DNA from 2 places in the Arthrobacter sp. NA-172 genome. Region 2 is predicted to be linked to the other one. Evidence: predicted binding sites of a transcription regulator. Region 2 holds the regulator's gene; the other holds the start of a gene.
The links. Region 2 encodes HrcA, which represses chaperone genes, less so after heat shock. Its sites were predicted from a motif close to TTNGCACTCGNNNNNNNCGAGTGCNAA; they were not measured.
Positions count from the first base shown of each region.

Region 1: the regulator HrcA is predicted to act here: its motif matches at 2,605-2,631, upstream of ACF0H6_RS06395 (Hsp20/alpha crystallin family protein).

Region 1 covers NZ_JBINOT010000001.1:1,281,737-1,286,146, forward strand. Annotated here, with positions in the region: gene ACF0H6_RS06375 (hypothetical protein) at 52-612, shown strand; gene ACF0H6_RS06380 (CsbD family protein) at 765-935, shown strand; gene ACF0H6_RS06385 (serine/threonine-protein kinase) at 1,152-2,045, shown strand; gene ACF0H6_RS06390 (GAF domain-containing protein) at 2,017-2,541, shown strand; gene ACF0H6_RS06395 (Hsp20/alpha crystallin family protein) at 2,704-3,129, shown strand; gene ACF0H6_RS06400 (J domain-containing protein) at 3,374-3,835, shown strand; gene ACF0H6_RS06405 (hypothetical protein) at 3,899-4,276, shown strand.
Region 2 covers NZ_JBINOT010000001.1:362,133-366,542, reverse strand. Annotated here, with positions in the region: gene ACF0H6_RS01865 (16S rRNA (uracil(1498)-N(3))-methyltransferase) at 1-709, opposite strand, end outside; gene dnaJ (molecular chaperone DnaJ) at 712-1,842, opposite strand; gene hrcA (heat-inducible transcriptional repressor HrcA) at 1,912-2,925, opposite strand; gene ACF0H6_RS01850 (DUF3097 domain-containing protein) at 3,143-4,009, shown strand; partial or broken gene ACF0H6_RS01845 (DUF4870 domain-containing protein) at 4,112-4,410, shown strand, end outside.

The DNA of each region.
Region 1 (4,410 bases), 920 kb from region 2:
TTGGCGGTTTCGATCACCGGAGTCGTCGGAATTAAGAGGTGGATCACGAGTTTGAAACAGGAATCGGCACTGACCCAGGGCCCGCTCCAGGCGAATACGACGTCGCGGGGCGGCTTCCGGCCCCGTAGACCCGGGCGTCGGGCGGCACATGCCGGGAACGAAAAGTCTTCAGCGACGGAGTCCGGGACCGAGCCCGAGGAACTGTTGGTCCGGGGTCTCCATTACACGAAGCAGATCCGGCAGGCCGAGGCGCTCAGAGCGCGGGGTGAATTCCGCGCGGCCTTGGACCTGGCATTGGAGTGTGTTGCGGCCGCCGAATCAGATCTCGAGGCCCGGCGAATGGGCGCTACCGCGGCGAATGAGGGGGCACTGGGACCTCCCCAACCCTCGGTCACGTGGCTCGCTTGCCAACTATGCCGGGAGCTAGGGGAATACCGGCTGGAGGCAACCCTGATCGAAGGATGGCTGGCACACATGCACGCCGGTCCGGGACAGGATTGTGACGGGGCCGGCGAGCAGATGAAGTGGAGGCTCGCCACAGCGAGGGAGTTCCTTCGAACGGGGCCGGGACCGGCCTGGCGACCGGGCGAACAGCAAATCCCGGTCCTGTAGCTGGGTCGATCATCCAGTGACGGGCACCCCGGAAGCGGCCGGGCGCCATCCGGACCGTTTCTTGGGAGGCGCACGGCAGCCTCATCATGCTAAGTTTGCTTAGTATTGTTCGGCCGCCGGAATTCCGGCGGAAGCCTATCGAGGAGGACACCATGGGTTTGGGCGACAAGATCAAGAACACGGGCGAGAAACTGACCGGTAAAGCCAAAGAGGGCGCCGGGGAAGCAACGGACGACGACGGCCTGAAGGCCGAGGGCAAGGCCGACCAGGGCAAGGCTGACCTCAAGCAGGCCGGGGAACACGTCAAGGACGCGTTCAAATAAACACCCGCATTATCTGCTGACGGAGGAGGGGCGCACAACGGTGTGCCCCTCCTCCGTCCCCATACCCTGCGTGATCCCCGGGCTACTCAGGTAACCGATACAGCCAGTTACTTCCCGACGGCCGCTCCCCGAGAGCGGGACCGCCGTCGGAACGGGATTGCCGGCAAGGTCCGGCCCCGGACTCCGCCTCCCAGGTCCGGGAAAGTAAGGGTATTAATGAACATCCAAGCCGACCGCGGCAACACAGTTCCTTTCCTTGCCGGCAGATACCAGGTGCACGAGCGCATCGGCTCCGGGGCAATGGCGACCGTATACCGGGCAACAGATCGGCTCCTCAGCCGGGATGTAGCTGTCAAAATCCTCACGCGGCCAGCCCATCGCGGGGGCACGGCCGGCGAGAATGACGATGAAGTGAAAATCCTTGCCCGCATGCAGCATCACGGACTGGTCACCCTGCTCGATGCCGGGGTGGACCGCAACGAGCCCGGTGAGCCCCGGGTCTACCTGGTGATGGAGCTGATTGAGGGACCGGACCTGAAACAGCACCTGGCCCGGGGACCCCTTGGCCCGCGCCACACAGCACAGATTGGGCATGACCTCGCCGACGCTCTGGCCTACATCCACCGCAATGGCGTGATCCACCGGGACGTCAAACCAAGCAACATCATGATCTTTGACTACCATCAGGACGCCACGAGGATGCGCGCGAAACTGACCGATTTCGGCATCGCGCTCATCGCGGAAGCCCCGGAAGATGTCGACGGCGGCCTGCTGGGGACAGCGGCCTATCTCAGTCCGGAACAGGCCCGCGCCGAACCCGTCACTCCGGCCAGCGACGTCTACTCTCTTGGCTTGGTGCTCCTGGAGAGTCTCACCGGAAAAGTAGCCTTCCCCGGGGATCCGCTGCAAAGCGCCGTTGCCAGGCTGATTCCAGGACCCTATCATCCCTGCGGAAATAGATCAGGAATGGAAGACCCTTCTGGCCGCCATGACCGCAGCGGACCCGCAGAACCGGCCGACCGCACGGGAAGTGTCGCTGGCGCTGTACGACCAGGCCACAGCAGGGCGGGGCAGACACAAAGTGGACCCCTCCATCATTCCCGGCGATGAACCAGCACGCATGGCCGCCGTTCATGAGTACCAAGTTCTGGACACCCCTCCTGATGGCACCTACGACAAAATCACTGCCTTGGCAGCCAGACTCTTCAATGTCCCCGTAGCAATCGTGAGTATCGTCGACCACGACCGGATCTGGTTCAAGTCCCACCACGGGACCACCGTCGAGCAGATCGACCGGGACCCGGGTCTGTGCGCCTCAGCCATCCTCCACGGCGATGTCTGGGTCGTAGAGAACGCGTCCGCTGACCCCCGGACACTCTCCAATCCCCTCGTCGCCGGGGATTTTGGTCTCAAATTTTATGCAGGGGCCCCGCTCAGGACCCGCCAAGGCCACAACCTCGGAACCCTGTGCATACTCGACGTCGCCCCGCGGACCATGTCCCCGGCTGACACGACCACCCTCCAGGACTTAGCGGGACTGGTCATGAACGACCTGGAACTCCGCCTCGAAAACCGGAAAACGGCACAAACCGTTCCGGCCCCTTGATCCCGGGATCCGCTCCTGGCCACGAATCCGGCCCGGCGGGCATCAAAAATTTCAAAAACCCCCTTGCTTCACTTTCACACCCAGTGCTATAAAAAATCTATACCAGCCACAACAGATAAGTGGGCTGGACCGAACCGAAAAATGATCTGCAAGGAGGAGACCATGCTGATGCGCACCGACCCGTTCCGCGAGCTCGACAGGCTCGCCCAACAGGTTCTCGGCACCACTGCCCGGCCGGCGGCCATGCCCATGGACGCCTGGCAGGAAGGGGAAGAATTCGTCGTCGCGTTCGACCTGCCCGGAGTCGCCGTCGAATCGGTGGACATCGACATCGAACGCAACGTCCTGACCGTGAAGGCCGAACGCAAAGACCCGGCGGGGGAAAATACTGAGCTGATCGCCGCCGAACGGCCCCGCGGCGTTTTCAGCCGCCAGATCATCCTCGGCGATGCCTTGGATACCGACGCGGTCAAGGCCAGCTACGACGCCGGAGTGCTGACACTGCGGATACCGGTGGCCGAAAAGGCCAAGCCGCGCCGGATCGAGATCGCATCGGAGAAGAACCAGCGCCAGGCAATCAACGCCTGATGCCCAGCGCCAGGGTCCGCAAGACCGGGAGCATTGGACCGGCCGCCGGAAGAGTAAAAGGGCGATGCACAGAGTAGCCACGCCACCGCGCCAGTTGCGCACCGAAGAAAGCGGCCCCCGACGATGCCTCCCGCAGCGATGGTCCCCGGCCCAAACGGGCCGGGGACCATCCCAACATCTTTGGCGCCCCTGCCCTGCCGTGCTGCCGGGCACGGACAGGACAAAAACAGCGGAAGCCCGCACCATGACAGAACACAGCCCGGACCCTTACGAGATTCTCCATTTGGATCCCGCAGCGACGGCCGGTGACCTAGCACGCGCCTACCGAGCGCTGATGCGCACCCACCACCCCGACGCCACCCCGCCCGAAGCCACGCCCGCAGAACGGCAGTCCAGGGCACAGGAACTGCCCGACATCATGGACGCCTACGCGCTCCTGCGCGACCCCGCCAAGCGGGCAGCCCATGACCGGCAGCGGCACAGCCCTCCCTTGCCGGAGCCGGCACCACACCACCGCCTCCACGCCTCGTCCGGCGCCGCCCTGATTATCGGCCCGGTGCGATGGGAAAGCCGCGCCGCTCCCGCTCACAGCCAACGTCCCGGCGGCCCGCCGGACCCATCCTGCTGGACCCTGATTCGGCCAGCACAGACTGAATCCCCACCCGCACCAGAGGGATACCGGATTCTCTGGTGGATACACCGATGAATCCGACACGTAGTGCGCCTCCCGGCCGCACCGGCCACCACCCCGACTGGAAAGGAAACAGCCATGAGCCCCTGGCACCCGTACGACGAGCAGCTGATGCCCGCATTTTACGAGCGGTTCGAAGAACGGTGGGGCAACGGCACAGCACCGTTCCTGGACCCGGAAATTCACGAAGAACCGTTGCCCCGGGCCCAGTGGATCAACCCGGACACCGGTGCTGCGGTAGCAGTGGTGCCCATCTGGGCCGAAGACCCCCGGCGCCGTTCCTTCGGCGTCTTCTACCTCCCGCCCGCCGGAGACATCTGGGTACTGCGACCCGGACACACCGCATACACGGAGGCAGGAAAAACGAATACCGAAGAACAAATCACCCTCCGCAACGACTCCTTCAGGAAAGCCGTCAACCACGCGAAAGAATTCATCTACGGCACCCAGCTATAGGGTAAATCGGTTGCTCAATTCACCGGTCGCGGGCAGTGCCAGCAGGGGGTCTTGCCGCCTGTACAGAAAGAGTCCGTCCTCGATGTCATGGTGTACTTCGGCCAGTCCGTGTCATTTATAAGTATACTTACTAA
Region 2 (4,410 bases):
CGTGGTGCCCCAAGAGGGCGGTGACGGCTCCGGCATCGCTGAGTTTGGTGACTTCGCGCGGCGAAATGCCGCCTTCCGGACCCACAATGAGCAGGACTTCGCCTTCCGCTCTGGAGTCCTCGGCGGAGAGTTGATGCTGCCAATTCTCAAGCACATCCCGCAGCGGGCGCTTTGCGTCCTCGTGCAGGATGATCGCAAGATCGGCCGCGGCAATTGCCGCCGCGAGGCCGGAACCGTCGACGGCGGCACGAACTTCGGGAATCCACGCGCGCCTGGCCTGTTTGGCGGCAGCTGTGGCCACCGATCGCCACTTCGCATGGGCTTTGGCTGCCCGCTCGCCTTTCCAGCGGACGATGGATCGTTCCGCTTGCCAGGGCACGACGGCGTCGATGCCGAGTTCCGTTGCCGTCTCGACGGCAAGCTCGTCCCGGTCCCCCTTGGCGAGGGCCTGGACCAGGACGAGCCGCACAGCGGGCTGGTGCTCCTCCATGATCTGGGCGGTAAGAACTGTCAGGGTTCCCTGTCCGGATCCGGTCACAGTTCCCGTGAGCCGCTTTCCGGCGCCGTCGGCAATGTCCACTGCTTCGCCCGGCTCGAGGCGCTTGACTGTGACAGCGTGCCTGGCCTCCGCGCCGTCGAGCACGAACGTGTCACCCGGCCCCAGTCCGTCGAGCGTGCCTGGGGCCGTGAAGAATACGGGGTTACTCACCGCTACAGGTTACCGAGCTTGTCCCGCAGCTTCGCGAACATGCCACCGCTGGCTACGAGTTTGCCCTCGGTGAACTGCTCGCCGCGCAATTTGGCCAGCTGGCGGAGCAATTCCTCCTGTGCGGCGTCGATCTTGCCGGGGGTCTCAACATGCAAGTGCACCTTGAGGTCTCCACGCCCATATCCGCGGAGATGGGTGACGCCCAACCCACGCAAGGTGATGACTTCGCCGGACTGGGTACCGGCCTTGACGTCGATCTCCTGGGATCCGTCAAAGGTCTCGAGCTGCAGTTCGGTACCAAGTGCCGCGGCTGTCATGGGAACGCTCAGTGTTGCATGAAGGTCGTCGCCTTCACGAAGGTAGGTCGAATCGTTGTTGACCCGGATCTCCACGTAGAGGTCGCCGGGAGGGCCGCCGGCGGGACCTGCCTCGCCCTGGGACGACAACTGTATCCGTGTGCCAGTGGCCACGCCCCCGGGCACCTTGACGGTCAGCGAGCGGCGGCTGCGGATACGCCCCTGGCCGTTGCATTCATTGCAAGGATCTTTGATGACCGAACCGAAACCCTCGCAGGATCCACATGGAGCTGCCGTCATGACCTGGCCAAGAATGGAGCGGACTGCGCGCTGGACCTGGCCCGAGCCGCCGCAGATGTCGCAGCGCTCCGGGTGGGTGCCCGCGCGGCAGCACGTTCCTTCGCACGTCGGGCAGGTGACCGCGGTGTCCACTTCCAGCTTCTTGTTGACGCCGAAAACGGCATCGCGCAAATCGATGCGGACGCTGATCAGGGCGTCCTGGCCGCGGCGCATGCGTGATGCGGGGCCATGCATGCCGCCGCTGCCTCCGCCGAAGAAGGTGTCGAAAATGTCCTGGAAGGCAAACCCCTGGCCTGCGTAGCCTCCGCCGAAGCCGTTGTCGGTACCGTTCTCATTGCCCGTGGCGTCGTAAATACGTCGCTTCTGGGGATCAGAGAGGACCTCGTAGGCGTGGGTCACGGCTTTGAACTCTTCCGCGGCGCCTTCTCCGGGGTTCACATCGGGGTGCAGCTTGCGGGCGAGCTTGCGGTAGGCCTTCTTGATCTCCTCGCCGGTTGCTTCCGACGAGACGCCCAGAACGTCATAGTGACTGCTCAAAGTCGGTATCTCTTCCTTGTTTTACGGTTAAACTGCGTTTCTTGCGAGACGGGTTTCCAGCCGTGGCTGTCATCCGCCCAGAATGCGGGAAAGGTAGCGTGCGACGGCCCGGACGGCCGCCATGGTGTTCGGATAGTCCATCCGCGTGGGACCAAGAATGCCGATCTTGGCGTTGCTGCCGGGACCATAACCGGTGGCGACCACGGATGCTTCCGAGAGCCCGTCGTAGGGATTCTCGCGGCCGATGCTCACGGTGACTCCCCGGGGGTCCTCCGCCATGTCCGAGAGCAGGCGCAACATGACCACTTGCTCTTCAAGCGCTTCGAGAACCGGGCCGATGCTGAGCGGGAAATCCACATTGGAGCGGGCGAGGTTGGCTGTGCCTGCCATGACCATGCGCTCGTCCCTGGTCCTGTCGGCTAGCCGCTCCAAGCCGTGCGCAAGGACGCCTGCGAGGTTCCGAAGCGCCGGCGGGCACAGGGCAACGACTGAAGGGAGGACTTGCGGCATGAGGTCAAGCTGCGAGGCGGCAATGCTTGTGAGGAAACGGGCGCGCAAGGCCATGAGCTCCTCGTCGGTGGCATCCGCCCCCGCATGCACCACACCTTGCTCCACCTTGCCGGTATCGGCGATCAATACCACCAAGACCTGACGCGGTGCCAAAAGGACAAACTCAATGTGCCGCACGCGGGCGCGGCTCACGTGCGGGTACTGGACCACAGCGACTTGGTTGGTGAGCTGGGACAAGAGCCGCACTGTGCGCTCGAGGATGTCCTCGACGTCGTCCGGTCCTTCAAGGAGGGAGTGAATGGCCCGGCGCTCAGCAGCAGAAAGCGGCTTCACCTCGGAAATACGGTCAACGAACAGGCGATATCCCTTGTCCGTGGGGATGCGGCCGGCACTGGTGTGCGGGGCGACGATGAGGCCTTCTTCTTCCAGAAGCGCCATGTCGTTGCGGATAGTGGCGCTGGACACCCCCAAGTGGTGCCGCTCGACAAGGGCTTTGGAGCCGACGGGTTCGCGGGAGTGAACATAGTCCTCCACGATGGCCCGCAACACTTCAAGCTTGCGTGGCTCGCTCACTGCCCACCTCCCTTCAACAGCCCGATGTTCAACGACCTAGGCCTAACTACATAGTTTTCAATAGTTAGCACTCAACATGCCCAAGTGCCAACAAGTCTAGTATGAGCCACCTCGTTGTTAGCATTGGTACCGCTCGCGGCGAACATGATTCCCGCGCGGTCCGGCGGAATGCCCAGGACCGTCATCCATCCCCCTAGCGCAAAGTGGAGTGAAGACTGTGTCTTACGACAATTGGGGCCCCCAAGACCTTTCCTCGCCCGCCAAACGGCAGCTACCCGAGGTGCCCGTGGAGCGCGGAATGGTCCTGGAAGATGTCCAGTCCGGTTGGGTCGGCGCCGTGACCAGGGTCGAAAAGTCCGGAGGCATGCACATTGTGGTGCTCGAGGACCGGCGAGGAAAGAGTAAGTCCTTCCGGCTTGGCTTTGGATTCCTGCTGGATGGCCAACCTGTGAAGCTCCTTCCGCCTGCACCTCGTGCGGCGGGCACGACGGGTGGCGCGGGCGCTGCGCAAGCCGGCCGGACGGCGTCGGGATCCGTCCGGGTCACCGGGCAGCGTGCCCAGGTCGCGAAGGCAAGCCGGATCTGGGTGGAAGGAAAGCACGACGCCGAACTCGTGGAGAAGGTCTGGGGAGACGACCTCCGGGTGGAGGGCATCGTCGTCGAACCCCTGCATGGCGTGGACGATCTCAAAGCGGCAATTGCCGAGTTCTCCCCCGGGCCGGGCCGCAGGCTCGGAATTCTCGTTGACCACTTGGTACCGGACTCAAAAGAATCACGGATTGCCGCTGACGCCATGACGCTTCCCGGCGCGGCCGGGAACGTCCTGATCGTGGGCCATCCCTACGTGGACGTCTGGCAGGCGATCCGCCCGAAGGTCCTGGGGATCGAGCAGTGGCCCACCATCGCCCGTGGCACCGATTGGAAAACCGGCATCCTGAAGTCGTTCGGTTGGCCGCACGAGACTGCAGAGGACATTGGGCTGGGCTGGCAGAAGCTTCTTGGCGCCGTTCGCAGCTATGCGGATTTGGATCCATCCTTGCTCGGACGAGTGGAAGAAGTCATTGATTTCCTGACCGTGCCGTGACGAATCCCTACCGCAGGCAGGGTGCTTGGTCTGCCGATCTTCTGCCGAGCAAGTATTCTGAGACAGCAACACCGAACCGATAGACACTCGAAGGAAGATACAGTGGCAGACAACGCTCCTGACGAACGGGATGGCTCCTCGGGCCAGTCCCAGTACCACGGCGTTCCTGCCAATGCGATGCCCTTGACGGCAACGGAAGACCGGCAATGGGCGACTTTGGCGCATTTCGGCGGAATTCTTGGCTGCGTGCCTTCGCTTCTGATCTACCTGATCTTCCGCGAACGTGGCCCGTTCACGGCGCAGGAATCCAGGGAAGCCCTGAACTTCACCCTGCCCCCGACGATTGCTGCGGTACTCGCGAATGTGCTGGTATTGCTGCCTGCGGTGGGGAATCTGTTCGC